Regions from separate parts of the Kosakonia sp. MUSA4 genome, predicted to be linked through region 4. Evidence: predicted binding sites of a transcription regulator. Region 4 holds the regulator's gene; each other region holds the start of a gene.

The links. Region 4 encodes CRP, which controls carbon source genes, mostly activating them, when cyclic AMP is high. Its sites were predicted from a motif close to ATGTGANNNNNNTCACAT; they were not measured.
Positions count from the first base shown of each region.
Region 1: the regulator CRP is predicted to act here: its motif matches at 3,199-3,216, upstream of C0557_RS25070 (glutathione S-transferase).
Region 2: the regulator CRP is predicted to act here: its motif matches at 4,952-4,969, upstream of msrB (peptide-methionine (R)-S-oxide reductase MsrB).
Region 3: the regulator CRP is predicted to act here: its motif matches at 5,284-5,301, upstream of rhaS (HTH-type transcriptional activator RhaS).

Region 1 is NZ_CP025697.1:5,276,927-5,284,993, reverse strand. It holds gene mtlD (mannitol-1-phosphate 5-dehydrogenase) at 1-905, opposite strand, end outside; gene C0557_RS25075 (PTS mannitol transporter subunit IICBA) at 1,025-2,935, opposite strand; gene C0557_RS25070 (glutathione S-transferase) at 3,450-4,058, shown strand; gene selA (L-seryl-tRNA(Sec) selenium transferase) at 4,151-5,527, shown strand; gene selB (selenocysteine-specific translation elongation factor) at 5,524-7,368, shown strand; gene C0557_RS25055 (4Fe-4S dicluster domain-containing protein) at 7,495-7,968, shown strand.
Region 2 is NZ_CP025697.1:2,025,453-2,033,519, forward strand. It holds gene C0557_RS09550 (D-alanyl-lipoteichoic acid biosynthesis protein DltD) at 1-694, opposite strand, end outside; gene C0557_RS09555 (MipA/OmpV family protein) at 1,047-1,793, shown strand; gene C0557_RS09560 (aldo/keto reductase) at 1,885-2,742, shown strand; gene C0557_RS09565 (D-hexose-6-phosphate mutarotase) at 2,788-3,672, opposite strand; gene gapA (glyceraldehyde-3-phosphate dehydrogenase) at 3,749-4,744, opposite strand; gene msrB (peptide-methionine (R)-S-oxide reductase MsrB) at 5,088-5,501, shown strand; gene C0557_RS09580 (YeaC family protein) at 5,540-5,815, shown strand; gene pncA (bifunctional nicotinamidase/pyrazinamidase) at 5,904-6,545, opposite strand; gene ansA (asparaginase) at 6,556-7,572, opposite strand; gene sppA (signal peptide peptidase SppA) at 7,634-8,067, opposite strand, start outside.
Region 3 is NZ_CP025697.1:5,509,110-5,517,176, reverse strand. It holds gene C0557_RS26205 (dihydrodipicolinate synthase family protein) at 1-51, shown strand, start outside; gene kdgT (2-keto-3-deoxygluconate transporter) at 212-1,195, opposite strand; gene sodA (superoxide dismutase [Mn]) at 1,453-2,073, opposite strand; gene rhaT (L-rhamnose/proton symporter RhaT) at 2,363-3,397, shown strand; gene rhaR (HTH-type transcriptional activator RhaR) at 3,398-4,246, opposite strand; gene rhaS (HTH-type transcriptional activator RhaS) at 4,320-5,156, opposite strand; gene rhaB (rhamnulokinase) at 5,456-6,925, shown strand; gene C0557_RS26170 (L-rhamnose isomerase) at 6,922-8,067, shown strand, end outside.
Region 4 is NZ_CP025697.1:4,995,140-5,003,206, reverse strand. It holds gene C0557_RS23900 (aspartate aminotransferase family protein) at 1-444, shown strand, start outside; gene C0557_RS23895 (YccS/YhfK family putative transporter) at 434-2,512, opposite strand; gene crp (cAMP-activated global transcriptional regulator CRP) at 2,561-3,193, opposite strand; gene C0557_RS23885 (OsmC family protein) at 3,506-3,910, shown strand; gene C0557_RS23880 (phosphoribulokinase) at 3,940-4,809, opposite strand; gene C0557_RS23875 (YheU family protein) at 4,865-5,083, opposite strand; gene C0557_RS23870 (hydrolase) at 5,080-6,099, opposite strand; gene C0557_RS23865 (toxic anion resistance protein) at 6,277-7,401, shown strand; gene C0557_RS23860 (5-bromo-4-chloroindolyl phosphate hydrolysis family protein) at 7,417-8,067, shown strand, end outside.

The DNA.
Region 1 (8,067 bases), 280 kb from region 4:
GGCTGACGGCCCACGCGTTCCACATCGTCTTTCAGCCACGGGTTTTCAAAACGGCCGAGGATTTTCTGAATGTACGCCGCGTGCTTTTCGGGATCGAAGCCATAACGCTTGATCAGTACCGCACCGCTCTCTTCCATTGCGCCCTTCACCACGGCGCGGATAGCGTCGTCAAGGATGGCATCGCGAATGGTTTGATGGCCGGTCTGTTTTCCAAGGTACGCGGTTATAGCATGCCCGGTATTCAGCGTGAAGAGCTTGCGCTCAACAAATGCCATCAGGTTATCAGTTAACTCCATGCCTGGAATGGCTGGCAGCGCGCCTTTGAACTGGGTTTTATCAACAATCCACTCGCTGAAGGTTTCCACAGTCACTTCCAGTGGATCGTTGGTTGCGGATTCCGCTGGCGGAACGATGCGGTCAACGGCCGAATCGACAAAGCCGACATGCTCTTCCACCCACGCTTTATCGGCATCGGCCAGTGCGGCGATCACATGGCCTTTCAGTTGGGTGGTACCGCGTACCATGTTTTCACAGGCAATGATGTTCAGCGGCGTGTTGATACCCTGCGCTTTGCGCTTCGCCAGACCTTTGGCAATCGCCGGAGCGATACGCTCCAGAACAACCGGTCCCACGGCTGTGGTAACCAGGTCGACGTGCGCTATCAGGTCAATCACTTCATCACCGATGCTGCTGACAGCGTTGACGCCGGAAACGGTATCAATCTGCTGTTTTTCTCCCACAACGTGAACCTGATAGCTATGACGGGCATTCAGGGCGTCGAGCACCACCTGATTCACATCGGCGAATGTCAGTTCAATCCCCGCGTCGGCAAGCAGTTTGCCGATGAAGCCACGTCCGATATTACCTGCGCCAAAATGTAATGCTTTCATAGAATTAACCTTCATAAATGTTTTACCCGAGAGGGCCTGGGTGAAGAACCACATACTGTTCTCCTCACCCTGACCCTCTCCCCGAAGGGAGAGAACAAAAGCCCGGTAAGCATTTTGCCACCGGGCTTTGGGGATTACTTGTTCAGCAACGCCAGCACTTCTTCAACGCTGGAAGTCTGAGCCAGACGTTCAATGACCGTCTCATCATCCAGTGCATTGGTCAGGCTGGTGATCACCTGGATATGCTCGTTGTTACGCGCGGCGATACCGATGACCAGACGGGCAATGTCATCTTCTTCTTCACCGAAGCGTACACCTTGCGGATACTGGCAGAACACCACGCCGGTTTTCAGGACGCGGTCTTTGGCTTCCACCGTACCGTGCGGAACGGCGATCGACTCACCCAGATAGGTCGGGGTCAGTTTTTCACGATCCAGCATCGCTTGCACGTATTCCGGCTCAACATAGCCGCCTTTCACCAGTTGCTCACCGGCAAAACGAATCGCTTCTTCTTTGGTGTTCGCGCTGCGACCAAGGAAGATGTTCTCTGCGCCCAGTTTAAACAGATTGCTGTTGGTCTCATCAAAGCTGTCTTTCAGGCTGGTTGTCACCTTTACTTCGTTGTCCGTGTGGCGCTGCGCGGCAACCAGACGTTCAGTCAGGCTGGTGTACAGGCCGCTGTCCAGGAAGTTGGTCAGCGAAATATGCTGCGCCTGCGGTACCTGACGCATAGCACGCTCAGTCAGATCGCGGTGCGTAATAACCAGGTCGACATCCGGCGGCAGGCTGTTAATTGCGCTGTTGGTCACCGAGATGTTGGTCAGGCCAGCATCCTGCACTTTCTTACGCAGTACGCCTGCGCCCATGGCGCTGGAACCCATACCGGCATCACAGGCTACGATGATTTTACGTACGTGGCTCAGGTCGTTGGTGACATCGCCAGCCGACAGCGGAGTTGCGCCTTTGGACTCGGCTTTCATGTCCTGTACGCGACGGGTAGCGGCTTCGATATCGTCATCTTCTTCTTTCACTTTGCTGGTTTTCAGCAGGATAGAAGAGATAACGAAAGAGACGACCAGCGCAGCCAGAATCGCCGTGATGTTAGCGAAGTAGGCGCCTTTCGGCGTCATTGCCAGCACTGCCAGGATGGAACCCGGAGAAGCCGGAGAAACCAGGCCACCGTTCAGCACGCTCAGCGTGAACACGCCAGTCATACCGCCGAGGATCACTGCCAGCAGCAGACGCGGGTTCATCAGCACATACGGGAAGTAAATTTCGTGGATACCACCCAGGAAGTGGATGATTGCCGCGCCGCCCGCAGACTGTTTCGCGCTGCCGCGACCGAAGAACATATACGCCAGCAGCACGCCCATACCCGGACCCGGGTTTGCTTCGATTAAGAAGAAGATGGACTTGCCGAGTTCATGAGACTGCTGAATACCCAGCGGCGAGAAGATGCCGTGGTTGATGGCGTTATTGAGGAACAGGATTTTCGCCGGTTCAACAAAGATGGACGCCAGCGGCAGCATGTCGTGAACAACCATGAAGTTAACGCCCGCAGCCAATACTTTGGACAGCACTTCAACGGCCGGACCGATGCCCAGGAACGCCAGAATGGCGAGGATCATACCGATGATGCCAGCGGAGAAGTTATTCACCAGCATTTCGAAACCGGATTTGATCTTGCCGTCTACAGCGGCGTCAAATTTCTTGATGCAGTAGCCGCCCAGCGGGCCGGCAATCATCGCGCCGAGGAACATCGGCATATCCGCACCGACGATAACCCCCATTGTGGTGATAGCACCCACCACGCCGCCGCGATCGCCGCCAACCAGACGACCACCGGTGAAACCGATGAGCAGCGGCAGCAAATACGTAATCATGGGGCCGACGAGTTTCGCCAGCGTCTCGTTTGGTAACCACCCTGTAGGAATAAACAATGCGGTAATGATACCCCACGCGATAAACGCGCCGATGTTGGGCATCACCATATTGCTGAGAAAGCGACCAAAGCTTTGCACCTTGATCTTGATATCGGATGACATAAAACACCCCTTCTTATGTTTACTATCGCACAGGCCGGAAGCCCGAGGTTTTGTTGTTAACGTGGCGGCAGAGGTAGCCGGACCTGGGTTATCTGTGAGGCGAAATCTCGCACCGAATTGCGTAACTGTCCAGACGATGGTCTTTAATGTGATCTTGGTCACATCAATGTGGGGGATACCCCGTCACTTATCGTGATATTCATCACAAAAAATCAGTGTAAAAAAAGAACAAAGGATAAAAACTGAACGCCTACGGGGATTAAATGTGATCAGGTTCACAAATAGTGGGCGCGACTTTGTTATTTATTTGTGATCTAAATCACAAGATATTTGTGCCAGGAGTTTTCCGAGTGTGATCGCCAGCAAACTGTATTTTTTACAATCAGGACGACCTGTAACTTCCTTTCAGGCAGGATGGCGAAGCTAATTTAGTATCGGAAGTTTTCACGTTGATGAAACAATTTACGACGACTAGTACATAATTAACTTTTTGTTGGCAAAAAAGGATCCAAAAATGAAACTTATCGGCAGCTACACCAGCCCTTTTGTCCGCAAAATCTCCGTGATGCTGCTGGAAAAGGGCATCACCTTTGAATTTATCAACGAGCAGCCCTACAACGCGATCAACGGCGTGGCGCAATATAACCCGCTCGGTAAGGTCCCCGCGCTGATTACGGATGAGGGCGAAGTCTGGTTCGACTCGCCGATCATCGCGCAATACATTGAATTACTGGCTATCGCACCGGCGTTATTGCCGACGGAGCCTGTGGCTGCGCTGAAAATCCGCCAACTGGAAGCGCTGGCCGACGGCATTATGGATGCTGCGCTGGTCTCGGTGCGTGAACTGGCGCGCCCGGTTGAGCAGCAATCGGAAAGCGAGCTGCTGCGCCAGCGGGAGAAAGTTTCGCAGGGGCTGGATACGCTGGAACGCTACCTGCAAGAGGGAACGCTCAGCGTGGATACGCTGAACCTGGCGACCATTGCCATCGCCTGCGCGATTAGCTATCTCAACTTCCGCCACGTCTCGCCGGGCTGGTGCGTGAATCACCCGTTGCTGGTGAAGCTGGTCGAGAACCTCTTCCAGCGTGAAAGTTTCGCCCGTACAGAGCCGCCAGGGGCCTGATAAGCATGGTGTCGGCCTGAGCAAAGTCGCTGTACAATCCCCTCACGTCAATCCCCCTGACGGGAGGGGGCAACTCATAGCCAGGCCTTTTCATGACAACTCTTTACAGCCAGATCCCATCGACCGATCGCCTGTTACGTGACGAGGCGTTCGCCACTTTATTAACCCTTTTCGGCCACAGCCGCGTAACGCAGATGCTGCGTCAGCTACAGGACGAAGCGCGTGAGCAAATCCGTCAGCAGCAGACATTACCCGACTGGTGCGATGCCTGGGCCCGCGAGACGCAAACCCGGCTGGAACAGAGCAGCGCCAGCGCGCTGCGCCCGGTGTTTAACCTGAGCGGCACCGTACTGCATACCAACTTAGGCCGCGCGGTGCAGCCGCAGGCAGCGATCGATGCCGTTGCGGCGGTCATGGGTTCTGCGGTGACGCTGGAATACGATCTCGACGGCGCCGGACGTGGTCACCGCGATCGTGCGCTGGCGGATTTACTCTGCCAGCTAACCGGCGCGGAAGATGCCTGTATCGTCAATAACAACGCTGCCGCCGTGTTGCTGATGCTGGCCGCCACGGCGGCGGGGCGTGAAGTGGTGGTGTCGCGCGGCGAGCTGGTGGAGATTGGCGGCGCGTTCCGCATTCCGGACGTGATGCGCCAGGCGTGCTGCGTGCTGCATGAAGTGGGAACCACTAACCGCACGCATGCCAAAGATTACCGCCAGGCGATCAACGACAACACGGCGCTGCTGATGAAGGTACATACCAGCAATTATCATATTGACGGTTTTACCGCTGCGGTGGACGAAGCAGAGCTGGTGACGCTTGCCGAAGCGGCTGGTCTGCCGGTGATTGTTGATTTGGGTAGCGGCTCGCTGGTGGATTTAAGCCGCTACGGCCTGCCAAAAGAGCCGATGCCGCAGGCGCTGATCGCCGCAGGCGTCAGCCTGGTGAGCTTCTCCGGCGATAAGCTGCTCGGTGGCCCGCAGGCGGGCATTATCGTTGGTAAAAAAGCGTTGATTGCGCAGTTGCAGCAGCACCCGCTGAAACGGGCGCTGCGGGCGGACAAAATGACGCTGGCGGCGCTGGAAGCTACGCTGCGTCTCTATCTGCACCCGGAAACGCTACCGCAGAGCCTGCCGACGCTGCGTTATCTGACGCGCCCGGAGCCGGAGATCCGCGAGCAGGCGCAGCGGCTGTGCGCGGCGCTGAATGCGCGCTATAGCGAGTTCGACCTGCGTGTCGAAGCCTGTTTGTCACAGATCGGCAGCGGCTCTTTGCCGGTCGATCGCCTGCCTGGCGCAGCCGTGACCTTTACGCCGCGCGACGGCAGCGGGCGTCGGCTGGAAGCGCTGGCGGCGCAATGGCGGGCGTTGCCGCAGCCGGTGATTGGCCGCATTTATGATGGTCGCCTGTGGCTGGACTGCCGCTGTCTTGATGATGAATCCCGCTTGCTGGAGATGTTGCTGAAATGATTATTGCCACTGCCGGGCATGTTGACCACGGCAAAACGACCCTGATTGAGGCGCTAACCGGCGTGAATGCCGATCGTTTGCCGGAAGAGAAAAAACGCGGCATGACTATCGATCTGGGCTACGCCTACTGGTCGCAGCCGGATGGGCGCGTACCGGGGTTTATTGATGTGCCGGGGCACGAAAAATTCCTCTCGAATATGCTGGCGGGCGTCGGCGGCATCGATCATGCGCTGCTGGTCGTCGCCTGCGATGATGGCGTGATGGCGCAGACCCGCGAGCATCTGGCCATTTTGCAACTTACTGGTAACCCGGCGCTGACTGTGGCGCTAACGAAAGCCGATCGCGTGGATGACGCGCGAATTGAGCAGGTGCGCGCAGAAGTACAAGAAACGCTGAAAACCTTTGGTTATCCGCAGGCGACCCTGTTTGTCACCGCCGCAACAGAGATGCGTGGCATCGCTGAATTACGTGCGCATCTGTTGCAGTTGCCAGAGCGCGCGCACCCGGAAAATCAACGTTTTCGCCTGGCGCTGGATCGCGCGTTTACCGTCAAAGGCGCCGGGCTGGTGGTGACCGGTACGGCGCTCTCTGGCGATGTGCGCGTGGGCGATACGTTGTGGCTGACCGGGGTGAATACACCGATGCGCGTGCGCGGTCTGCATGCGCAGAATCAGCCGGTTGATCATGCTCATGCCGGGCAGCGTATTGCGCTCAACATTGCCGGGGACGCGGAAAAAGAGGCGCTCAGCCGCGGTGACTGGTTGCTGTCACAGCAACCGCCGGAGCCAACGGAGCGGGTGATTGTCGCGCTGCAAACGCACACGCCGCTGACCCAGTGGCAGCCGGTGCATATCCACCATGCCGCCAGCCATGTTACCGGCCGCGTTTCGCTGCTGGAAAATGGTCTCGCCGAGCTGGTGCTGGATACGCCGCTGTGGCTGGCCGATAACGATCGGCTGGTACTGCGTGATATCTCTGCGCGCAGTACGCTGGCCGGAGCGCGGGTGGTAACACTCAACTCACCGCGCCGCGGCAAACGTAAAACTGAGTATCTGCAATGGATCGCGGAGCTGGCGCAAGCGGGCGATGATGCGCAGGCGCTGCTGGCGCATTTATCGCGCGGTGCCGTTGATCTGACGGCGTTTGGCTGGGCGCGGCAGCTCAGCGCGCGCGGGCTGGAAGTGCTGCTGGATAACCCCGGTTTTATTCGTGCTGGCAATAACCTGTTGAATGCGCCGGTGGCGGCGCGCTGGCAGCGTAAGTTGCTGGATACGCTGGCAATCTACCATGAGCAGCACCGCGAAGAGCCAGGCCCTGGGCGCGAGCGTCTGCGGCGCATGGCATTGCCGATAGAAGATGAGGGGCTGGTGCTCACGCTTATCGAACGGATGCGCGAGGCGGGCGACATTCACAGCCATCATGGCTGGCTGCATCTGCCGGATCACAAAACCGGCTTCAGCGATGAACAGGAGCATCTGTGGCAAAAAGTAGCGCCGCTGTTTGGTGATGAACCGTGGTGGGTGCGCGATCTGGCGCGCGAAACCGCAAGCGATGAACAGGTGATGCGCGGCGTACTGCGACAGGCTGCTCAGCAGGGGCTTATTACGGCGATCGTGAAAGATCGTTATTACCGTAACGATCGGATTGTCACTTTCGCCAGCATGATCCGCGATCTGGATCAGGCGCGCGGTTCCACCAGCGCCGCCGATTTCCGCGATACGCTGAATGTGGGACGCAAACTGGCGATTCAGATTCTGGAATATTTTGACCGCATTGGTTTTACCCGCCGACGCGGCAATGACCATATCCTGCGCGATAAAGCCCTTTTCCTGAAGGAATAAGCTCCAGGCAGAGCGCCAGAAATGTTCATGCAAATGACAAATCTGGCACCTTTCCCCTCTGCGATCAAAGCGCGGCAGCGACGATTTCGGCACTCTTGGCTTTTTTAACGCCCGCTGGAGTGGAGAATGAACCGTTTTATTATCGCCGATTCGGCAAAATGCATTGGCTGTCGCACCTGCGAAGTGGCCTGCGTGGTGTCGCACCAGGATAATCAGGACTGCTCAACCCTCTCGGCCTCCACCTTTTCCGCCCGCATTCGGGTGGTTAAAACCGGTACATTTTCCACGGCAGTGACCTGCCATCACTGCGAAGATGCGCCCTGTGCGAATGTCTGCCCGGTTGGCGCGATTCATCGCGCCGACGGCGTGGTATTGGTGGAACAATCCCGCTGCATCGGCTGTAAAAGCTGCATGATCGCCTGCCCGTTTGGCGCGATGCAGGTGACGCGGATTGAGGAGCGCGTACAGGCGCTGAAGTGCGATCTGTGCCAGCACCGCGAAACCGGACCCGCCTGCGTGGAAGCCTGCCCGACCAGCGCGCTCAGCTGTGTGAACCCGGCGCAGTTGCGCGAGCGTCGCCTGCGAAGCCAGCTAGCGTAAGTCGTTAAAGTTCTACGTCAGCGTGTCGGCGCGCGCTCGCCAGTGGAGCAGTGCGAAGCGGGCTGAGGCACAATAAGTGTTTCATTACGCAATCCCTTT
Region 2 (8,067 bases), 2.8 Mb from region 4:
CCGGCCAGGGCCGCGCAGGTGAAGGGACAATGTGCAGCATCGCCAGCCAGTCGTTTTTTATCAGTGTGCAGAAGTTGGCAAACTCGTAACTGACTTCTTGCCAGATATTGTCCAGATCCCAGCCAGAGATTTTCATTTGTTCAAACGTTAAATGGCTGGTTTCCTTTTTATCTATTTTACGTAAGTAGTTGACCAAAAATGGGCGTGTCTGTTCATCCTGCATTAATGGATTAAATACGGGGGCCGGGAAATTATTCGCGAAAATAGTGGGAGGCACGCCAGTAGAATAAAAGCTGTCGGGGGCCAGAAGTAAAACCACTTTGCTGTTTGCGTTAAGGGAATTTTTAAAGCGTGACAGCAAAAGAAAATGGGTGATGCTGTCATCAAAACTGTCGCCAAATGCAACTACATTGCGATGTAAATCATTATTCAGATAATTATATACAGCGTAAGGTTCATCTTCAGAAGTGGCTACCTCCGATGCGCCAATGAAAAAAATCGCATTGCCCTGTAAGGCATGCGAAATAGTCGCTATTTTTTCCGCCTGTTCTTTTGTCGTTCCGTCCATCGATTCAATCAACGGCTGGAATTTAAGCGGCGGGGTATAGCTGTTCATCAGCGGATGAATACAAAGGAACAGGACGGCAAGAAGTGCCATCAGGAAATGTAGGCAAAAAGTATTTTTGATTTTCATTATAAACGTGAAGTTGCTTGATGTTCTTATGTTTCAAAATTGTTGTTTTTTAACGTCACAGACAAAGGAAACTTTGTTTCCGCGACACTATATACCAGCCACAGGGGAATGATGAGTATTGCCGTGTAACAGTATGTACAGTGCGTCATTTATCACCAGCCATTTCAAAAAAGGCACAGCGCAGTTTTGCTGAGCAGGGCGCGCCAGCTTTTTGCCGCACCAAATACGCGAGGTGAGGTGCTATGAACAATTAGCGTCTTTTTTGTAATGCTCAGGTAAAAAAATTTGGGTAGGATGTCGTGGGCGGTTAAACTTCTTGCGCCAATTATTTGACTACAGGAAAGAAAAGACTGTGACCAAACTAAAACTCCTGGCACTGGGTGTGCTGACTGCAGGTTCCGCTTTTGCGGCGAATGCAGAAAATACCTTTTCCCTGGGCGCTGGTGTCGGCGTCGTGGAAACGCCGTACAAACAGTATGACAGGGATGTACTGCCGATTCCGGTGATCACCTATGAAGGCGATGATTTCTGGTTTCGTGGTATCGGTGGCGGCTACTATCTGTGGAATGATGATGCGGATAAGCTGTCGATTACGGCCTATTACTCACCGTGGCAGTTTAAACCAAAAGACAGTGATAACAATCAGTTACGCCAGTTAGATCGCCGTAAGGCGACCATGATGGCAGGGCTGTCGTATATTCACAACACGCCGTATGGTTTCCTGCGCACCACGCTTGCTGGCGATGTGCTGGATAACAGCAACGGTATCACCTGGGATGCCGCGTGGTTGTACGCGTACCACAACGGCGGTCTGACGGTGACGCCGGGGATTGGCGTTGAGTGGAGTAGCGACAACCAGAACGAGTACTATTATGGCGTCTCGTCTTCTGAAGCACGTCGTAGCGGTTTAAACAGCTACGACCCAGGCAGCAGCTGGAACCCGTATCTTGAGCTGAGCGTCAGCTACCGCCTGACCGATAGCTGGAGCATCTACGGCACCGGCCGCTATACCCATCTGTCGGATGAAATTAAAGACAGCCCGATGGTGGATAAATCCTGGGCTGGCTTGTTATCTACAGGTGTGACCTACCGCTTCTGATTGTGCATTTGAATAGCGTAATCTGTGCATTAAAACAGGGCCTTTGGCCCTGTTTTGTTTTACGGTGGTGCATTTATCGCAGGGGGAGAAGATGGCAGAGAACAACATCGTTTTTACCGGTAATGCAACGCTGCCCGCGATCGGCCAGGGCACCTGGTATATGGGTGAAAATTCACGCGCGCGGCCAAGAGAAGTGGATGCGCTACGTGCGGGCATCGATCTGGGGCTGACGCTGATTGATACCGCCGAAATGTACGCGGAAGGTGGCGCGGAAGAGGTGGTCGGCGAAGCATTACAGGGCGGTTTGCGCGATAAGGTGTTTCTGGTCTCTAAAGTCTATCCGTGGAATGCGGCGGGTAAAAAAGCGATCGCCGCCTGTGAAGCGAGCTTACGTCGCCTGAAAACCGATGTGCTCGATCTCTATCTGCTGCACTGGCGCGGCAACTACTCGCTGGCTGAAACGGTCGAGGTGATGGACACGCTGATGCAACAGGGCAAAATCCGCCGCTGGGGCGTCTCTAACCTCGATTACAGCGACATGCAGGAACTTTCGCGCGTCAGCGGCGGTAAGGCCTGCGCTACCGATCAGGTGCTGTATCACCTCGGCTCCCGCGGGATTGAATTCGATTTACTGCCCTGGTGCCAGCAGCAGGCGATGCCTGTCATGGCGTATTGTCCGCTGGCGCAGGCCGGGCGTTTGCGGGACGGTTTACTGGAAAGCCGTGTCGTGCAGGATATCGCCCATGCGCACCGCGCCAGCGCGGCGCAAATTCTGCTGGCATGGGTCATCAGCCATCAGGGTGTGATGGCCATTCCTAAAGCGGCGAGCGTGGCGCACGTCGAGGAAAATGCGGCAGCGTTGAAAATCGTGCTCAGTGCGGATGATTTAGCGCGACTCAATAACGCGTTTCCGGCACCCAACCGTAAAACGCCGCTCGATGTGGTGTAAGGACGTGCTTTAACCCTCTCCCGGCGGGAGAGGGTAGGCAGCGGATCAGCGTTTAACTACGCGGATGCTCTGTGCCAGGCGGGACGGTTTTTCGGCAGTCGCTTTTTGCGCGACGGTTGCATTGACCGATTCCACGCAGACAAAGGTTTTATAACCGTCGTCCGGCATGTCGGCCATGCTGACGGAGAGCGCCGGACCCGGGTTCCAGGCCACCACGTTGGCGTTATGGCTATGGGTCACTTCAATCGTGCGGTTCAGCGCGGCATCATGAATCAGGCTGCAACCTTCAGCGTTCAGATAGACGCGATCGGTACGATCCGGGAAGGTCTGTACGCCATCGGCCAGCACATCTTCTTTTGCGTCATTCACTTTATCGATAAAGCGATCGCCCAGGCCGCTCACTTTCACCGCGGCGATATCGCCAACGTTGAAGTAGGTATGCAGGGCAGAGGTGGTTTCAAACTCACCGTGGGCTTCCAGTTCAATTTCACAGGTTGCGCCCAGTTTATAACGTGCATACAGAGTAAAGTCGTGCGGCCAGAATTTGCGCGAGGCATCGCTGCTTTGCAGTTCAAACGTCAGCACCACGCCGTTTGCATCTTCGTTATGCGCTTTCAGCGTCCACGGCAGATTGCGCGCAAAACCGTGTGCAGGCAGCCCTTGCTGTTTTGCCGGGCCAAACCACGGCCAGCACACCGGAATCCCGCCACGGATTGCGACGCCGTCTTTAAACGGGGTGTTGCCGCTCAGCCACAGGACTTCCTGTTCGCTTTGCGGTTTCCAGGAGAGCAGATGCGCGCCCTGTAAGGTAAAGGCAGCTTTAACCTGCGGATGTTCAACGACTAACACATCCAGTTCGTCCATTTTACGGCGGGTAAGCGTTGGGGTAATTTGTTCGAGTACCGGAAGTGCAAAAATTTTTGTAATCATTAACGCAATCCTCTGTCTTGAAAACAAAAAAAAGAGCGACCGAAGTCGCTCTTTCAGATCATGTTCTCATCTCAACTTATTTGGAGATGTGAGCGATCAGGTCCAGAACTTTGTTGGAGTAGCCGGTTTCGTTGTCGTACCAGGAAACCAGTTTCACGAAGTTGTCGTTCAGTGCGATACCAGCTTTAGCATCGAACACGGAAGTGCAAACTTCACCGTTGAAATCGGTAGATACAACGTCGTCTTCGGTGTAACCCAGAACGCCTTTCATCGGGCCTTCAGAAGCGGCTTTGATGGCTTTCTTGATTTCTTCGTAAGACGCTGCTTTTTCCAGACGAACGGTCAGGTCAACAACAGATACGTTCGGAGTTGGAACGCGGAACGCCATACCAGTCAGTTTGCCGTTCAGTTCCGGCAGTACTTTACCTACAGCTTTAGCAGCACCGGTAGAGGACGGGATGATGTTCTGGGATGCGCCGCGGCCGCCGCGCCAGTCTTTGTGAGACGGGCCGTCAACGGTTTTCTGAGTTGCGGTGGTTGCGTGAACAGTGGTCATCAGACCTTCGATGATGCCGAAGTTGTCGTTGATAACTTTAGCCAGCGGAGCCAGGCAGTTGGTGGTGCAGGATGCGTTGGAAACGATGTCCTGGCCAGCATATTTGTCGAAGTTCGCGCCACGAACAAACATCGGAGTGTTGTCTTTGGACGGACCAGTCAGAACCACTTTTTTCGCGCCAGCAGTGATGTGCTTACGAGCAGTTTCGTCGGTCAGGAAGATACCGGTAGCTTCAGCAACAACGTCAACGCCGATTTCGTTCCATTTCAGGTTAGCCGGATCTTTCTCAGCAGTAACACGGATGGTTTTACCGTTAACAACCAGATTGCCGTCTTTCACTTCTACGGTACCGTTGAAACGGCCGTGAGTGGAGTCATATTTCAGCATGTACGCCATGTATTCAGCGTCCAACAGATCGTTGATACCAACGATTTCGATGTCAGAACGTTCCTGAGCAGCACGGAAAACAATGCGACCGATGCGGCCAAAACCGTTGATACCTACTTTGATAGTCATATATTCCACCAGCTATTTGTTAGTGAATAAAAGGTTGGCTGTAAAATTACAAAAACCGTACGCAGCGTCAAGCGGAATCGTGTCAATCATTGCGACAAATCAATCCTCCGCATAACCTTTGTTCGACTGACTCGCCTCACTCTTCCTTTGAGCATCCTCCCCATGTGGAGGCGCCGCGTGGGATTTTAAAGGCCAGACAGGATAAAAATGTGAAACGTATCACAATTACCTGGCTGCTTTACCGCAACTGCTAAGTTTAGAACAAAAGTTAGCACCCTAGTGTTAATGTTTTGTTAGAATCGTTGGAAAAAATGGTCTTACTTTTACCGCGAGATGTGAGCATATGGCGAATAATTCCTCCGAAGACGACCTGAAAAAAGAACTGACTGAAATGCAGTTTTATGTGACGCAAAATCACGGCACAGAACCCCCTTTCACGGGCCATCTGCTGCATAACAAGCGCGATGGCGTTTACCACTGCCTGGTGTGCGATGCTGCGCTGTTCAACTCCCAAACCAAGTACGATTCCGGCTGCGGCTGGCCGAGTTTTTTCGAGCCGGTAAGTGAAGACGCGATCCGCTACATCAATGACTATTCCCACGGTATGCAGCGTATAGAAATTCGCTGCGGGAAATGTGATGCGCATCTGGGCCATGTCTTCCCGGACGGCCCGCAGCCGACGGGGGAGCGTTATTGCGTGAACTCCGCTTCGCTGAGTTTCACGGATGATGAAAACGGCACCCGGACTCGTGGTTGAAAAATCGATTCAGCTATTATTCCACGGAGATGAGTAATATGGATCTTGAACAAATTGTTAACAGTATGACGCCGGAGATCTACCAGAGACTGGCGACGGCCGTTGAATTAGGAAAATGGCCAGACGGCGTGGCGCTGACGCCGGAGCAAAAAGAGAACAGCCTGCAACTGGTGATGTTATGGCAGGCGCGCAACAACACGCAGGCGCAGCATATGACGATCGACACCAACGGGCAGATGGTGATGAAAAGTAAGCAGCAGTTGAAAGAGGATTTCGGCATTGCGCCGAAGTCGATAGCGACATTTAAGTCTTAAGTGTTGCGCAATGCCGGAGGGCGGCTTCGCCTTATCTGGCCTGAAAACTGTAAGCCGGACAGGCAACAGCCGCCATCCGGCTATGACCTCAGGCGTGTGTTTCCTGCCAGTCCGCCAGCGTATAGAGCGTGGCACCTTCTGACGCCATCTCCATAAATGCCTGCGTGCTGTCCTGCGGTTGAATATTGACGCCGCGGCAGCCGTCGGTGATGACGCTGACCTCGTAACCCAGCTTCAGCGCATCCAGCACGCTGAATTTGACGCAGTAGTCGGTGGCCAGCCCCAGCACGATTAACTCGCGAATCCCGTGCTGTTGCAGCCAGCCGTGCAGCGCCGTAGCTTTACGATGATCGTTATCGAAAAACGCGCTGTAACTGTCGATGTTCGGATCTTCACCTTTGCGGAACACCTCATCAATGGCCTGCTGATTCAGCAGCGGGTGCAGCGCCGCGCCATCACTGTTTTGCACACAGTGATCCGGCCAGAACGTCTGCGCTAAGCCGTCCAGCTCGCCGGTGCTGAACGGCGCAACACCGTGCTGGCTGGCAAAGCTGCCGTGATTGACGGGGTGCCAGTCCTGGCTTGCCAGTACCGCATCACCGCGTGATTTGCACCCGTCGATCAGGGTATTGGCGATATCCACGGTGCTGTCACCTTCGGCCACGGCCAGCGCGCCACCGGCGCAAAAATCATTCTGGATATCGACCAACAGCAAAGCACGTTGCGTCATACAAGCCTCCTCATTCATCCGGCGTCAGTTCACCGCGCAGATTTTGCATCATGGCGGTACGGATCGCGTCCGCATCAAGCTGCTGGCTCAGCAGGTAGTGCAGTTTGGTCAGCGTGGCTTCGACGGTCATATCCGCACCGCCAATCACCCCGGCGTGAGCGAGAGCGTTGCCGGTGGCGTAGCCGCCCATATTCACCTTGCCGGACATACATTGCGTCAGGTTAACCACCACGATGCCGCGCGCGCTGGCATCCTGCAAGGCTTTCAGGAACTCGCGGTTTTGCGGCGCATTTCCCACGCCATAGGAGCGCAGAATCAATGCTTTTACCGGCTGAAGCAGGAAGTTACGCACCACATCGGCGGAGATCCCTGGATAAATCGTCACCACGCCAATCGGCTGCGGGGTGATAGGATGCACGATCAATTCTCCCGTCGTGTGTGGTGCAGGTGGCGTATTGAGGCGGCGAATGTGAATACCGGCTTCCAGCAGCGGCGGCAGATTCGGCGAAGCGAAAGCATCAAAACCGTCCGCATGCGCTTTGGTGGTGCGGTTACCGCGGTAGAGGCGATTGTTGAAGAACAGCGTCACTTCGTTAATCGGGAAATTTGCCGCCACATACAGCGCATTCAGCAGATTAATTTGCCCGTCGGAGCGAAGCTCGGCGAGTGGGATTTGTGACCCTGTCACAATGACCGGCTTGCCAAGATTTTCCAGCATAAACGACAGGGCTGACGCGGTGTACGCCATGGTGTCGGTGCCGTGCAGAATGACAAAACCGTCGTACTCGTCGTAGTGCGCTTTCACATCATCAGCAATATGCTGCCAGTCTTCCGGCGTCATATCGGAAGAGTCCATCAGCGGGGCATATTCGTGAATGGTGAAATCCGGCATCTCCGGGCGATGGAACTCCGGCATCAGCGCCAGTTGACGTTGCAGGTGGCCGGAAACCGGCACATAACCGTGTTCTGAGCGTTGCATACCGATGGTACCGCCGGTGTAGGCAACGTAAATCGATTTCTTTTGCATGGTTTCGTTCTTGCCGCATCTAAAAAAATCCCCTCCGGTGGAGGGGACGTGTGAGGTGAGTTTAGCGGATATTGGCGCAGTTCAGACAGAGGGCGTAGCGATTTTGTGGATCGTTAAACACCGCCAGTTTGTCCGTTTCCGCTTTGACTTCCTGCGCAGCGCTGGCCAGCGGCGCAGGCAGGTAAGCCTGCAACGCCTGCGGCAGCATCGCGCGCACGGAGCCAGTCATGCTGTCCATTACCCGATCAAAGAAGCTCGGTTCTTCTTCGTAGTAATCCACATGCCACTGCTTGAGTTTCGCCAGTTCCGCGGCTTTCGCCAGCGCATCGTCGAAATCGCCCAGCGCATCAACCAGACCGTTGTTTTTCGCATCCTGGCCCGTCCAGACATGGCCCTGGGCAATCTTATCGACCTGCTCAGGCGTGCTGTTGCGTGACTGGGCGACCAGCGTAATAAAGCGTTTATAGCCGTTATCGATGCTCAGTTGCATCATTT
Region 3 (8,067 bases), 510 kb from region 4:
ACGTTGAATGAAGCGCAGTGCCAAATTATCGATCGGGTGTTTGGGATTTGACCATGACGGGAAAGTGACTGCATTGCCGGATGGCGCTGCGCTTATCCGGCCTACATTCCGGTCGAGGGTTTTGTAGGCCCGGTAAACGTAACGCCATCCGCCTACACTTCGGTCGGGGGGTTTTGTAGGCCCGGTAAGCGTAGCGCCACCGGGCAAACCGTTATTTCACCGCGTTACGCATCACCACTTCCGCCTCTGCTGCTTTCACCTTGCGCGACCAGACGGACGTTAAAATCGGCACCAGAATCGACGTGACAATCACCGAGGTTGCCACCAGCGCGGTTGCGGCTGGCGCCATCGATTTAAAGTCCGGCACCATTTCGGCGATCAGCACCGGCGTTGCCACTGCCGCGCCCGCAGAACTGGAGGCCGCCAGCCCTGCCGTACCATCGCCGCCGCCAATCAGTTTATCGGCGATAATCAGCGGAATACCGGTCATCACAATCACCGCCAACCCCAGCAAAATCCCCAACAAACCGGTCTGCGCAATCACGCTTAAATCAATCGTGTTACCCAGTGCGAAAGCAAAGAACGGGATCAGCGTCTGCACCGCTTTGTTGAAAAATTCCCGCAATTCCGGATCCAGATTACCCAGCGCGAACCCCACCAGGAAAGGCAGCACCGCGCCGACAAACACGTGCGGCTCGAACGAGGCAATTCCCGCTGTGCCAAGGATAATCATCGTCATCAGCGGGCCGGATTCCAGCGACATCAACACGAACGCACCGGCTTCCTCTTTGGTGCCGTACTGCTGCATGATTGACGCATACAGCCCGCCGTTCGTCATATCCATCGATGCCACCAGCGCCAGCGTCGATAACCCGGCAAAAAAACCCGCCTCCACACCGTGTTCAGGAATCAACCGTGAGGCGACAGCAGCCACCACCCAGGCAACCGCAATTTTGGTCACCACCAGCGTGCCGGACTTACGCAACACCGTGCCGGTAGCGCTCAGTTTGATGGAAGCGCCCATACAGAAAAACCACACCGCCAGAATTGGCACCGTACCGGTAATCATGCCGTTAGTGAATGAACCAAAGTACTTTCCCGCGCCGGGCGCAAAAGTATGGCAGAGAGCACCAATGAACAAAGGAACCAGCATCATCCCGCCAGGGATTTTTTCGATTGCACGCTTGATTTGCATATCTTCACCTGTCAAAAAACGTCCGATTTTTTGAGCGCTGACCCGCTATGTTTGCGGGACAACAGCAGCGCGGATGAAGAGAGGGTAGATCGGCTCTGGCGGAAGAAAAGTGATCAAACAACCATAACAAAACAATATTTCATTATTTTCAGATCAACGTTCCTTTTAGTTTTTCGCGTTAGAAATGACGTAAAAAAACCCCGACGGCGAGGCCTGACGGGGTTTTGACTCACGCTAGCGCGAGGGGGAAAGCAAACTTATTTTTTCGCCGCGAAACGTGCTGCAGCTTCGTCCCAGTTCACTACGTTCCAGAACTCTTTGATGTAGTCCGGGCGGCGGTTCTGGAATTTCAGGTAGTAAGCGTGTTCCCACACGTCCAGACCCACGATCGGGAAACCGGACGCGCCAGAGATCGCTTCACCCATCAGCGGGGAATCCTGGTTAGCGGTAGAAACTACTGCCAGTTTGTCGCCTTTCAGCACCAGCCAGGCCCAACCGGAACCAAAGCGAGTGGCGGCCGCTTTTTCGAATTCAGCTTTGAAGTTGTCTACGGAACCGAAATCACGCTCGATAGCCGCTTTCAGATCGCCCTGCAGGGTGGTGCCTTTTTTCAGGCCTTTCCAGAACAGGCTGTGGTTAGCGTGACCGCCTGCGTTGTTACGCAGAACGGTTTTTTTGTCTGCCGGCAGTTGATCCAGCTTGGTGATCAGTTCTTCAGCTGACTGGCTGGCGAACTCCGGCAGGCTTTCCAGCGCGGCATTCGCGTTATTTACGTAAGTCTGGTGATGTTTAGTGTGATGGATTTCCATCGTCTGCTTGTCGAAATGAGGCTCAAGGGCATCATACGCGTACGGCAGAGCGGGCAGTGTATAGCTCATTTTCATCTCCATTATTGTCTGGCGGCATATATGTTAATGCCGAGTAAGCAGTCGGATCATTATAGTTAATTAAATGATATTGAAAATGTTTATCAATGCCGTAGTTTTAATAAGGTTATAACTTTTGGTTATGTTATTGAAATTGTGAAGCTGCTCACCTCCATCACGCGCTCATTGCCAGCTCGCCGTCTATCGCGGCAAACGCCTCAAGGTTAATCTCCTGAGTGATTTTTACACTCATCAGGTCGGCTGCTCGTATCCCGACGATAAAAACAAAGAGGATGAGAAAATGAGTAACGCGATTACGATGGGTATTCTTTGGCATTTGATAGGTGCGGCCAGTGCAGCCTGTTTCTATGCCCCGTTCAAGAAAGTTAAAAATTGGTCCTGGGAGACCATGTGGTCAATCGGCGGCATCGTCTCCTGGTTGATTCTTCCCTGGACCATCAGCGCGCTGTTACTGCCTGATTTTTGGGCCTATTACAGCTCGTTCAGCGCTTCCACCCTGCTACCGGTCTTTCTCTTCGGCGCAATGTGGGGAGTCGGGAACATCAACTACGGCCTCACCATGCGCTACCTCGGCATGTCGATGGGCATTGGCATTGCCATTGGCATTACGCTGATCGTCGGTACGCTAATGACACCAATCATCAACGGTAATTTTGACGTTCTGATCAACACCGATGGCGGTCGCATGACGCTGCTTGGCGTGCTGGTTGCGCTGATAGGCGTCGGGATTGTGACCCGCGCAGGCCAGCTGAAAGAGCGCAAAATGGGCATTAAAGCCGAAGAGTTCAACCTGAAAAAAGGGCTGACGCTGGCGGTGATGTGCGGCGTGTTCTCCGCCGGCATGTCCTTTGCCATGAACGCCGCCAAACCGATGCACGAAGCCGCTGCGGCGCTGGGCATCGATCCGCTCTACACCGCCTTGCCAAGTTATGTGGTGATCATGGGCGGCGGCGCGCTGATTAACCTCGGTTTCTGCTTCATTCGGCTGGCAAAACTGAAAAACCTGTCGGTAAAAGCCGACTTCTCGCTGGCAAAACCGCTAATCATCAGCAATATTCTGCTCTCGGCGCTGGGCGGTTTGATGTGGTATCTGCAATTCTTCTTCTACGCCTGGGGCCATGCCCGCATTCCGGCGCAGTATGACTACATCAGTTGGATGCTGCACATGAGCTTCTACGTGCTGTGCGGCGGCATTGTCGGGCTGATCCTGAAAGAGTGGAAGAACGCCGGACGTCAGCCGGTGAGCGTGCTGAGCCTTGGTTGCGTGGTGATCATTGTCGCCGCCAATATCGTCGGCCTCGGCATGGCGAACTAATCAGGCAGCAACCCGGCTACGATGACGCCACTGACCTGGCGTCATCCCCACTTCCCGGCTAAACACCACCGAAAAGTAGTTACTGTCCTCAAACCCGCACTGCATGGCGATTTCGCCGATCATCTGCTCGGAATGCTGAAGCAAATACTGCGCATGGCAGATGCGCAACTGGCGCAGGTAGTGGTTGATGGTCATCCCGGTCTGGGTGCGGAATTGCTGGCGCAGCGCGCGCTCGCTGCACTGCTCCTGCTCGCAAAACTGCTCCAGCGCAAAGCTGCGATTCAGGCTGCCGGAGAGCACGGTAATTAGCTTATCAAGCAGCGTCTCACTGTGCGTCGCCGCAAGGTTATCGATAGCAAAACGGTGGCGTTTGAGCGTCATCACCAGTTGGGCAAACAGCGTTTCCGCCATCATATTCGCCAGCGGATCGGCTTTGGCGCTCTCATGCTCCAGCTGCGCAATCACCTGCCGCGCCTGCGCCATGCCGGTGCTGCCAATCCGCCAGTGCGGCGTTCTTGCCGTACCGTTAAGGCCGGGAATATGCGCCGCCCAGTCGAGGTTAAGCGTCAATCGATCCGGGCAGTAGATGATATTTTGCAGCACCAGATCGTTGACCGAGGCGTAAGAGTGGCAATCTTCGGCGCGGATATAAAACAGGTCGCCGCGCGTGATGCGGTAAGGGCGGTCATTCAGCACATGCAGGCCGTTGCCGCGCCACACCATCACCAGTTCGCAAAACTCATGAGTGTGTTCAGCAAAGACATTTTGCGGATAGCGATCGGCCACCGCTACCGCTTGTCCGGCGCGGGGAAAGAAATCCGCTTTGCGAAGAATCAGTTGGCCTGCCACACACTCACCTCTGCCTTGAACAACCTGAAATTATTAGCGGATCTTCGGCGACAAATCGGTGACAGCCTTCGCGTTACTGAAGCTGCGTATCGCGCCCCTGGCGGATATCGCGGGGCGACCAGTTGAATTCCCGGCGAAACAGGGTGGAGAAGTGATTGCTGTCGCCAAATCCGCAACGGAAAGCGATATCGGTGACGCTCTCATCGCTGTGGCGCAACATATGCCGCGCTTTGGTCAGCCTTAACCGGTTGAGATAGCGCTGCGGCGTCAGGCCCGTTGAATGCTTCAACTGGCGATGCAGCGTGCGCAAAGAGAGCGTGAACTGGTCGGCCAGCATTTCCCAACAAACATCCTCGGCAAAGTGATCTTCCAGCCACAACATCAGTTGATTAAGGCGGGCATCGCTGCTGACGGCGCCCTCCTGCTGGCTCCCTTTACGCAGCATCACCAGCAGTTGCATAAACAGGATCTCGCGGTTCGCAATACCGTGGGTATCCATTTCTGGATCCAGTTTTTCCATCTGCCCGATGATCTCGCGCACCTTCGCCAGCGTCTGCTGGCTCACCCGCCAGTGCGACGGGTAGTGGCCATCCTGCTCCTGCGGCAGTAACTGGTGCAAACCGGCAAGGAACTGGAAAGCCTCCGGCGAACGGTACAACACATTGGTCAGGCACAGGTTATCGGTATGCTCATATAAGTGCCGATCATGGTCACGGACAAAACAGACGGTGCCGCCGCTGATAGTGAAAGGCTGACCATTAAAAACGTGGATCCCGGTGCCGTGTTCAACGATCACAATTTCATGAAAATCATGATGATGTTCAGGGAAAGCCGCCTGGGGAAGCCGGGGTTCAATGGCAACAGGTGATTGACCTGCCGGGAAAAAATCCACGCTATGAAGTACGGTCATGATTGCCCCACTAATGAGAAACCTTCTCAAAATAGTAATTAAGGGTTATCAACCTCACCTTAAATTTTCGACAGCTTTTCGCGCATAGCCTGCCGTTTTTTCAAGAAACGACCGGAAAGATCGGGAAATGTGGCAACGGTCACAATGGCTTAAATCCCCGCCATTACTGGAAACTGTGAACTTTCTCACGTTCACCTTTGCTTTCTTGCCAGCGGCAATTGGCGGCTGTCAGTAGCGAGAAGGTACGCCTTATCCCTCTTTTTTAGACTGTCTGCAATGACTCTAAGAAGGACCCAATCATGACTTTTCGCCACTGTGTCGCAGTTGATTTAGGCGCCTCAAGCGGACGTGTCATGCTGGCGCGTTATGACAGCCAGCAGCGCATCCTTTCGCTTCGCGAAATCCACCGTTTTAGTAACTGTCTGCAAAAAGTGGACGGCTTTGATTGCTGGGATATCGACGGCCTGGAAAGCGAAATTCGCCTCGGCCTGCTGAAGGTCTGCGAAGAAGGCATTCAACCCGACAGCATCGGCATCGATACCTGGGGCGTCGATTACATTCTGATTAACCGCGAAGGCCAGCGCGTCGGTCTGCCGATTGCCTACCGCGACGATCGCACCGATGGCGTAATGCAGCGTGCGATGCAGAATCCCGGCAAAGCCGATATCTATCGCCGCAGCGGCATCCAGTTTTTACCCTTCAACACGCTGTATCAGTTACGCGCGCTGGCGGAACAACAGCCGGAACTGATTGACCAGGTCGCGCATGCGCTGCTGATCCCCGATTACTTTAGCTACCGTCTGACCGGCCAACTGAACTGGGAATACACCAACGCCACCACCACGCAACTGGTCAATATCAATACCGATAACTGGGACGATACGCTGCTGGCGTGGGCGGGCGTTCCGGCTGGCTGGTTTGGCACCGCGACACATCCCGGCAATGTGATTGGTCACTGGATCTGCCCGCAGGGCAATGCAATTCCGGTGGTCGCCGTCGCCAGCCACGATACCGCCAGCGCGGTGATCGCCTCGCCGCTGGCGGATAAAGACGCAGCCTATTTGTCCTCCGGCACCTGGTCATTAATGGGTTTTGAGAGCAAAACTCCTTACACCAGCGATGACGCGCTGGCGGCGAATATCACCAACGAAGGCGGCGCGGAAGGCCGCTACCGTGTGCTGAAAAACATTATGGGGTTGTGGCTACTGCAACGGGTGCTGAGAGAACAACAGGTAAGCGATCTGCCCGCGCTGATTGCCGCCACCGAACAGCTTGCGGCCTGCCGCTTTGTTATCAACCCGAACGACGATCGTTTTATCAACCCGCAGAACATGAGTGCCGAACTTCAGGCCGCCTGTCGGGAAGCGGGCCAGCCCGTACCGCAGAACGCTGCCGAACTGGCGCGCTGCATCTTCGACAGCCTCGCCCTGCTCTATGCCGACATCCTTGCCGAACTGGCCTTTCTGCGCGGCAAACCCTTCAGCCGCCTGCATATCGTCGGTGGCGGTTGCCAGAACCAGTTACTGAATCAGCTCTGCGCCGACGCCTGCGGGCTGCCGGTGGTGGCCGGTCCGGTGGAAGCCTCCACGCTCGGCAACATCGGCATTCAGCTGATGACGCTGGATGAACTGAGCAACGTTGATGATTTCCGTCAGGTGGTGGCGAGCAACCACAACCTGATCACGTTTACCCCTAATCCTGACCATGAAATCGCCCGTTACGTCGCGCGCTTTCAGCAAAAACGACAGACAAAGGAGCTTTGCGCATGACCACTCAACTTGAACACGCCTGGGAAATTGCCAAACAGCGCTTCGCCGCTGTGGGGATTGATGTCGAGGAGGCGCTGCGCCAGCTCGATCGCCTGCCGGTTTCCATGCACTGCTGGCAGGGCGATGACGTCGCCGGTTTTGAAAACCCGCAAGGCAGCCTGACAGGCGGCATTCAGGCCACCGGCAACTACCCGGGCAAAGCACGCAATGCCAGCGAACTGCGCGCCGATCTGGAGCAGGCGCTGAGCCTGATCCCCGGCCCGAAACGCCTCAACCTGCACGCCATTTATCTCGAAGCCGACGGTCCGGTCGGCCGCGATGAGATCAAACCGGAACACTTCACAAATTGGGTGCAGTGGGCGAAAGCGAACAAACTGGGGCTGGATTTTAATCCTTCCTGCTTCTCGCACCCGCTGAGCGCCGACGGTTTTACGCTCTCCCACGCTAACGATGAAATCCGCCAGTTCTGGATTGACCACGTCAAAGCCAGCCGCCGCGTGTCGGCATATTTCGGCGAACAACTCGGCACACCGTCGGTAATGAATATCTGGATCCCGGACGGCATGAAAGATGTCACCGTTGACCGCCTGGCGCCGCGCCAGCGCCTGCTTAATGCGCTGGACGAAGCGCTCAGCGAAAAACTCAACCCGGCGCACCATATCGACGCCGTCGAAAGCAAGCTGTTCGGTATTGGCGCAGAGAGCTACACCGTTGGCTCCAACGAGTTTTACATGGGCTATGCCACCAGCCGCCAGACCGCGCTGTGCCTCGATGCAGGTCACTTCCACCCGACAGAGGTAATCTCCGACAAAATCTCCGCCGCCATGCTTTATGTGCCGCGCCTGCTGCTGCACGTCAGCCGCCCGGTGCGCTGGGACAGCGATCACGTAGTGCTGCTGGATGACGAAACTCAGGCCATCGCCAGCGAGATCGTGCGCCACAAACTGTTTGACCGCGTGCACATCGGTCTCGACTTCTTCGACGCCTCGATCAACCGCATCGCCGCGTGGGTCATCGGTACCCGCAATATGAAAAAAGCCCTGCTGCGCGCGCTGCTGGAGCCGGTTGAAACGCTGCGCAAACTGGAAGCCGATGGCGACTACACCGCCCGCCTGGCGCTGCTGGAAGAGCAAAAATCCCTG
Region 4 (8,067 bases):
GGTTTCCCGATCAGCGCGATGCTGACGACCAATGAGATCGCCAGCGTGTTCCACGCCGGTTCGCACGGTTCCACCTATGGCGGCAACCCGCTGGCCTGCGCGGTAGCGGGAACGGCTTTTGACATTATCAACACGCCGGAAGTGCTCAACGGTGTGAATGCTAAACGCCAGCTTTTCGTTAAGCATTTGCAGCAGATCGGCGAAAAATATCAACTCTTCAGCGAAATTCGCGGCATGGGGCTATTGGTTGGCGCTGAATTAACTGCGCCATTCAAAGGCCGCGCACGTGATTTTCTCTATGCTGCCGCAGATGCGGGCGTAATGGTGCTGAATGCCGGTCCGGACGTAATGCGCTTTGCGCCGTCGCTGGTTATTGACGAGCAGGATATCGATGAAGGGATGCGCCGCTTTGCCAGCGCGGTAGAGAAAGTGGTTAATGGTTAAGGTGTCGGTTTAGCCAGATGCCGTGATGCGGGCGCTGACGCCATGCCACTGACGAAATGGTGTGCATGGTGTTCAGATGCCCGATAACCCGTTGTAGATGCTGTTCGAGCGTGCTCATTGGCCCGTGGGTCAACGTTTCCGGCGCTTCCAGAATATTCACATCACCGGACTCTCCCGGCCCGTCATACTCCAGCCGCTGCTGACAACGTTGCAGCGCAATCTCGCAGGACTGCAAATAGCGCTGCGCCAGCTCCGGCGTCAGCATCGTATGCTCACGCGCCAGCGTGGTCATCGCATTGATATGTTCGACAATAAATTGGCTGTGCGTGACCCACAGCTTCATATCTTCCAGATAACGGGTGTTAAAGCCGGGTTCCTGCATTGCCTGATTGAGCGAGTTAAACAGTGCATTATGTGCCTGGTTGACGCGCATACGCTGCCAGGCGAGCGGCGTGGGCTGCGGGTCATCGCTGAGGATCAGGCGAATTGCCTGCTGGTCTGTTTCCAGCGCGTCGTGGGCATTCTGGCGCAGCAGACCGCTTTGCCATTGCGGCCACAACCAGACCATACCACCAAAGGCGATCAGGCAGCCAATTAAGGTATCGATTAGCCGCGCGACAATAAATTCTTCGCCGTTTAAGGTCAGCAGTTGCAATGAGTACACCGCGGTAATGGTAAAGCCGACCATCGCCCAGCCGTAACTTTTGCGGATAATCAGATAACTGACCAGCGTAATCAATAACATGGCTGTCAGCGTAAAACCGAGCGGAACATGAAAGTGCAACGTGATCCCGGCGATCACCAGCCCGGCAAGGGTTCCTGCCGCCCGGTGGACAATGCGCACGCGTGTCGCGCCATAACCATTTTGCGTGACAAACATAATCGTCATCATGATCCAGTAGGGCTTCGGCAGATGCAGGGCGCTGCCCATCAGGCTGGCAATACTGAGCATTACGCTGATGCGCGCCGCATTACGCAGCGCGGCGGATTTCAGGGATAAATAGCTTTTCAGCGCCGGGAGCAATGGCAATCGACGCTGCTTCTCCGCCATCAGATCGCGGATGTACAGAGGCCGCTGCGTACGCAGTACGCGGGCGATGCGGCTAAAGTGCCAGGCGCAGAACTGGCCTACCGGATTATCCGGGTGCTGGCGGGCGATTTTTTCCAGCGCGCCGATTTGCTTTTCCATAGTGAAACGCGTCGGATAACGATGGTAGAGAATGTCGTCCGCCAGCACGCGTAAACGGGCGGCGACGGTCTGCGCATTCCAGCGGATAACCTGCTCGGCGTGGGTTTGTTCAACCAGTTTTTGTACTTCTTCCGGCTGGTGCAGGCTGACGGAAATATGCTCCTGCAAATCCAGCGCGACCTGGAAAACGCGCAGCAGGCGTTTGTAGTCGTTATGCTGATTGGCCGCCAGCATATGCAATTGTTGGTAGCACTGGCTTATCATATCCACCGCTTTTTGCTGGCGTGCAAGCAGCGGCGGCAGGGCTTTTTCCGGATCGGCATGCTGCGTCAGCAGGCTGTATTTGGCTTCGCAATAATCAGCCAGTTGCCGGTAGAGCAGGCTTAACGATTCGCGCAGTGGTTGTTCCCGCCACATCCAGAACCAGAACCAGTTAAACAGCCCGTACCATAGTGTGCCCAGCGCGTAAATCAGCAGCGGCTCCCACACCGGCATATTCCCGGCGAGGCTGAGCGTGAAGATGGCGGCAATCAGCGAGGCGGGCAGTAAGCGCCCGTGCAATGCGCTGATCTCAGCCGTGACGCCCAGTAGCAGGGTCAGCATGGTAAAGATCAGCGGCAGCGGAAGATCTTCCGCCAGCAACAATTGCACCGCCAGGCTGCTACCCGCAAACAGACAGCCGCCAATAATCAGGCGCTTAAAGAAACGCTTATGCGGCGTGTCGAGACCGGCAATATTGCAGCAAGCGGGAACGAGTGAGAAAAGCAGGCCCTGTTGCAGATGGCCGACTATCAGGCCAATCGCCACAGGCAGACATAACACCAGCGTTTGTCGCAGTGCGTAGTTGATTTCGGGGTGATAAATCAGCCTGCGCCACATGAGGAGAGAAAAACGGCGCGCCGGATAAACGATGCGCCGTTTTACGGATTAACGTGTTCCGTATACCACGATGGTTTTACCGTGGGCGGAGATCAGGTTCTGATCTTCCAGCATTTTCAGGATGCGGCCGACAGTCTCACGGGAGCAACCAACGATTTGGCCAATCTCCTGGCGAGTAATTTTAATCTGCATGCCGTCCGGGTGAGTCATTGCGTCCGGCTGTTTTGCCAGATTCAGCAGCGTCTGCGCGATACGGCCCGTTACGTCCAGGAACGCCAGGTTGCCGACTTTCTCCGAGGTCACCTGAAGGCGACGCGCCATCTGCGAGGAGAGGCGCATCAGAATATCCGGGTTCACCTGGATAAGCTGACGGAATTTTTTGTAGGAAATTTCGGCGACTTCACAAGCGGTCTTGGCGCGTACCCAGGCACTGCGCTCCTGACCTTCTTCGAACAAGCCCAGTTCACCGATAAAATCACCCTGATTAAGGTAAGAGAGAATCATCTCTTTACCTTCCTCATCCTTGATTAGCACTGCCACTGAGCCTTTAACGATGTAATACAGCGTTTCCGCTTTTTCACCCTGGTGAATCAGCGTGCTCTTCGACGGGTACTTATGAATGTGGCAATGAGACAAGAACCATTCGAGAGTCGGGTCTGTTTGCGGTTTGCCAAGCACCATGCGCGGTTATCCTCTGTTATAAGCTGGCTCCGAAAGCGGGGATGTAGGTTTCAGCCTGCTTCCGGGGTTGCAATCAAAGCTTCTCATGTCCTGAGAAGTGGGCCGTCAGGGTTATCTGCGGCCTCTAATCTACGATGTCATGCATACATGCGTAACATCCATTTATCTTTGTAGCATCCAGATTGTTTTAGCATAGGTTTTCACGCCTGTCTCCTGGTGTCTCGCTTCAGCATGACGCAGGTCGCCTTCCGTTGCGAGTTTTGTTATGTACGCGTAATCTGTGGAGAAAATTACTACTCCGGAGTGAATAAAATGCAGGCACGTGTGAAATGGGTTGAAGGGTTGACCTTCCTGGGTGAGTCCGCATCTGGCCACCAAATTCTGATGGACGGTAATTCCGGGGATAAAGCGCCAAGCCCGATGGAGATGGTGCTGATGGCGGCGGGCGGTTGCAGCGCAATTGACGTCGTTTCCATCCTGCAGAAAGGGCGCCACGACGTGACCGACTGCGAAGTGAAGCTGACTTCCGAGCGCCGTGAAGAAGCGCCGCGTCTGTTTACGCACATCAATCTGCACTTTATCGTCACCGGCAAAGCGCTGAAAGACGCGGCAGTTTCCCGCGCGGTGGATCTGTCGGCGGAAAAATATTGCTCTGTAGCGTTGATGCTGGAGAAGGCCGTGAAGATCACCCACTCCTACGAAGTTATCGAAGCCTGATGCCCTGGCCCGGCAATCGGCTTGCCGGGCTACTTAATCTTTTTCCCTTCCATCAGCCGTTGCACCAGCGGCGTCATAATCAATTCCATCGCCAGCCCCATCTTGCCGCCCGGTACCACCAGTGTATCCATATGGGAAATAAACGAACCTTGCAGCATCGCCAACAGCCACGGGTAATCAATGCCTTGCAAATTCTGGAAGTGAATGACCACAAAGCTTTCATCCAGCGACGGAATGCCTTTTGCGGCGAAAGGGTTAGACGTATCGACCGTCGGCACGCGCTGAAAGTTGATGTGCGTACGGGAAAACTGCGGGGTGATAAAGTTGATGTAATCTTCCATCGAACGAACCACCGAATCCATCACCGCTTCACGGGAGTGTCCGCGTTCGCTGGTATCGCGAATCAGTTTCTGGATCCACTCCAGGTTGACGATCGGCACCACGCCAACCAGTAAATCAACATGGCGCGCCACGTCATTTTGCGGGGTCACTACGCCGCCGTGCAGCCCTTCATAAAACAGCACGTCGGTGGGTTCCGGCAGCGGTTGCCAGGGCGTAAACGTGCCCGGCACCTGATTCCACGGCACCGCTTCATCGTAGGTATGCAGATATTTACGCGTTTGCCCGGTTCCGCTCTGGCCATATTCGCTAAAGGTTTGTTCAAGCAGGCTGAAGTCATTGGCATCCGGGCCAAAGTAACTGATATGCCGCCCAAGATCGCGGGCTTTGCGGATCGCCATATCCATTTCCGGACGGGTAAAGCGATGGAAGCTGTCTCCTTCCACTTCTGCGGCGTGCATATTGAGCTGGGCGAAGATTTTACGGAAGGCGACGCTGGTGGTGGTGGTTCCCGCGCCGCTGGAGCCAGTAACGGCGATGACCGGATGTTTGGCAGACATAGCAACTCCCTGAATAAAACTGTGTTTGCAGTATAGTCAGCCGCCATCTACCCGGTTAATCGTGAAACTGCCCCCGCGGCATAATGTTTACCGTCTCGTGCAGTTCCGACCACACCAGTACAGCTTCACCGCGTTGCAGTTGACGTTTAACGTCAGCGACCTTTTGTTCTAGCGAACGTTCATGTTCACCATAATCGGTGCCTTCGCGCAAGACAAAGCTCTCAATCAGATTGTTCAGCGTGTCGGCGTCAATCTCTTGCCAGGGAATAATCATGATGTTCTCAGCCAGGGGGAAAGCCAGTCCGGAATGCGCTTTTCCAGCCACATTTCTGGTCGGCGCAGCGTACCGCCGACAAAACCGACATGACCGCCGTGTTCTGTCAGTTGGTACTCAATATTCGGCGGTAAATGGCCGGCATCCGGAATAACGTTATGATCCATAAACGGATCGTCTTTGGCGTGAATGATCAGCGTCGGTTTACGGATCAACGGCAACTGCGGCATGGCGCTACAGCGGCGATAGTAATCCAGCGCATCAGCAAAGCCGTGGATCTTGGCGGTGATCAGATCGTCAAACTCGCGGATACGCCGCACTTTCCGCAGCGCAGGCAGCGTCGTTGGCAGCGAGCCGGGGTAGGCTCTTAATTTGCGTGCGGCGTTCGCTTTCAGCAAATTCAGCAGGTAACGCTGATAAAAGCGGGAAAACCCTTTTTCCATATGATAGCTGCACGCTTCCAGCATCAATGGCGCAGAGACGATCACGGCTGCATCAACGGGAAGAGAATCATCGGCTCTGGCTAACAGGCAGCCGAGCATATTGCCGCCCAGCGAATAGCCTACCGCCGCGGTCGGCGCCGGGCCGAAGGTTTCTGGCAGCCAGCGTAAAAACCAGGTGCCATCTTCGGTTTCGCCGGAGTGGTAGATGCGGTTCAGGCGGTTGGGAATGCCGCTACAGCCGCGAAAATGCATCACCACGCCCAGCCAGCCGCGCTCTTTTGCTGCATGGATCAGACCATGCGCATACGGGCTGTGCAGGCTACCTTCCAGGCCGTGAAACACGACCAGACGCGGTTTGTGTTTTGCCTGCCCGGGCTCTTCGCTCCAGGCGAGATCGACGAAGTCGCCGTCCGGCAGCTCCAGGCGCTGCCACCAGGGATCAAACTGTAAGCGGCGGCGTAGAATGCGAGGCAGCATCGTTTGTAGATGCGGATTCCGCGCACCCGGCATCGGATGAAAGTTGTGCGAATCTTCCTGATTTTCAAGAAGATTTGCAGGTGTAATATCTGCCATCGTGTTAAATCATCTCAAGAAACTGACGCTTATTATACTTGCGAATATTTAAGCTGTTTAATACTTTGCTGCTGTTGTACCGTATTACGCTCTACGGACAGCCTTATAACGATTTAATAAATCAGCAATTTTATTCCATTACTGCTGTCCGCTTTTCACTCATTGAGGACTCATTGGATGACGGAAAATACCTCGCTTGACCTTGCGGCGCCACAGCAACTCAATCAGGCAATTAACGACTTACCCGGCAGTGAAAATTTAACCCCAGCCGAGCAAACGCAAATCCAGAATATCGTTGCAGAAATTAATATTAACGATCCGGTGTTCTCGCTGGCCTTTGGCGCCAAAACCATGAACAGCATCTCGCAGTTTTCTGAATCGCTGATGCAGGAAGTCCGGGCAAAAGACGCTGGCGTGATTGGCGCGCAGCTGACCGATCTACTGATGAAAATCAAGCAGGTGGATATCAGCGCCTTCGAGCAAAAACCAGGTTTCCTCGCTTCACTACCGCTGTTGGGATCGCTGTTTAACCGGATCGAGCGCACCATGCTGGAGTACCAGACGCTGGCGAAGCAGGTCGATACCATCACCGAAAAGCTGAATGAAGCGATGGTCGATCTGCTGCGTAATATCTCGGTTCTGGAGATCCTCTTTGATCGTAACCGCGACGTTTTTCAGCAAATTACGCTGCATATCATTGCCGGCAAGCAAAAGCTGGAGCAGATCAAACAGAACGAACTACCCGTTTTGCAGGCGCAGGCGACAACCGATCCGATGAACGCACAGCGCCTTCGGGATCTACTGGAGGGTATTCAGCGCTTTGAGCGTCGTCTGCATGATTTGATGCTGTCGCGCACCATTGCGATGCAGTCCGCGCCGCAAATCCGCCTGATGCAAAGTAACAGCCAGTCCCTGGCGGAAAAGATCCAGAGCAGCATTCTTTCCACTATTCCTGTCTGGAAGAGCCAGATTGCGCTGTCGATGTCACTACAGACTCAGCGTCAGGCGGCAAAGCTGCAAAAAGACGTGGCCGATACGACCAACGACTTACTGCGCCGCAATGCGGAAATGCTGCAAACCGGAACGCTGGAAACAGCGCGTGAAGTGGAGCGTTCGGTAGTGGATATCGAAACCCTGCGTGAGGTGCAGACGCGGTTGCTCAGCACCATTGAAGACTCCGTGAAGATCGCTACCGATGCGCGCCAGCGCAGAGCCGAGGTGGAAAAAGAGTTGGTCACGATGGAAAACGATCTGCGTAGCCGCCTGGCGTCTATTGCCAACGGCGCGGTGCGTCAGCAGTAAGGCGGGAGAAAGACGATGTTCGATAAAGCAGGAATGCGGCTGGATACTATTTATAGCAAGCGTTTGAATCGGGTCGCTCTCCAGCTACTTATGTTTTTTATTGGAGCGATGTATGCCACTTATTTTGCTCCGTACGCCACGCAGGCTAATACAGGGCTGGGTAGTGAAGCGGGCGGGATAGAAACGAGCTTCGCTGCGGTGGACTGGTTTTGTTTTATTTTGCTCTGCCGCACGTTGTTCTTCGATCGTATCGCGCTGAGTGTCGGGATGCTGGCGGGCTTTTGCTGGCTTTTTGTGGGCGATGCGGTAGCGCTGCCATTTTGGGCAGGAACAATGGCGCTGTTGGTGCACATCTACAGAAGCGGGTGGAGCAAACTGGGTAAAATCCACATCTGGTATCTGTTTTTATGGTTCTCGGCCGCGTTGAAGTATGGCTCGATCTATGAATACACCGCACATCCTGTTTACCTGACGCTGTTTGCCTTGTTATTTGCCGGATACCTCCTGTACGAGCTGGCGCTGAAAGTTAACGCCCGCCGGCAACAGGACCGGTTGGCAATGTTTGCCGAAGCGGAAAGAGAGAAAGAAAAACTGGCTGATTCGGATAAAGCGCTGACGCAGCGGATATCTCGTCTGGAACAAATCAGCAATCTGCCAGGACCGCTA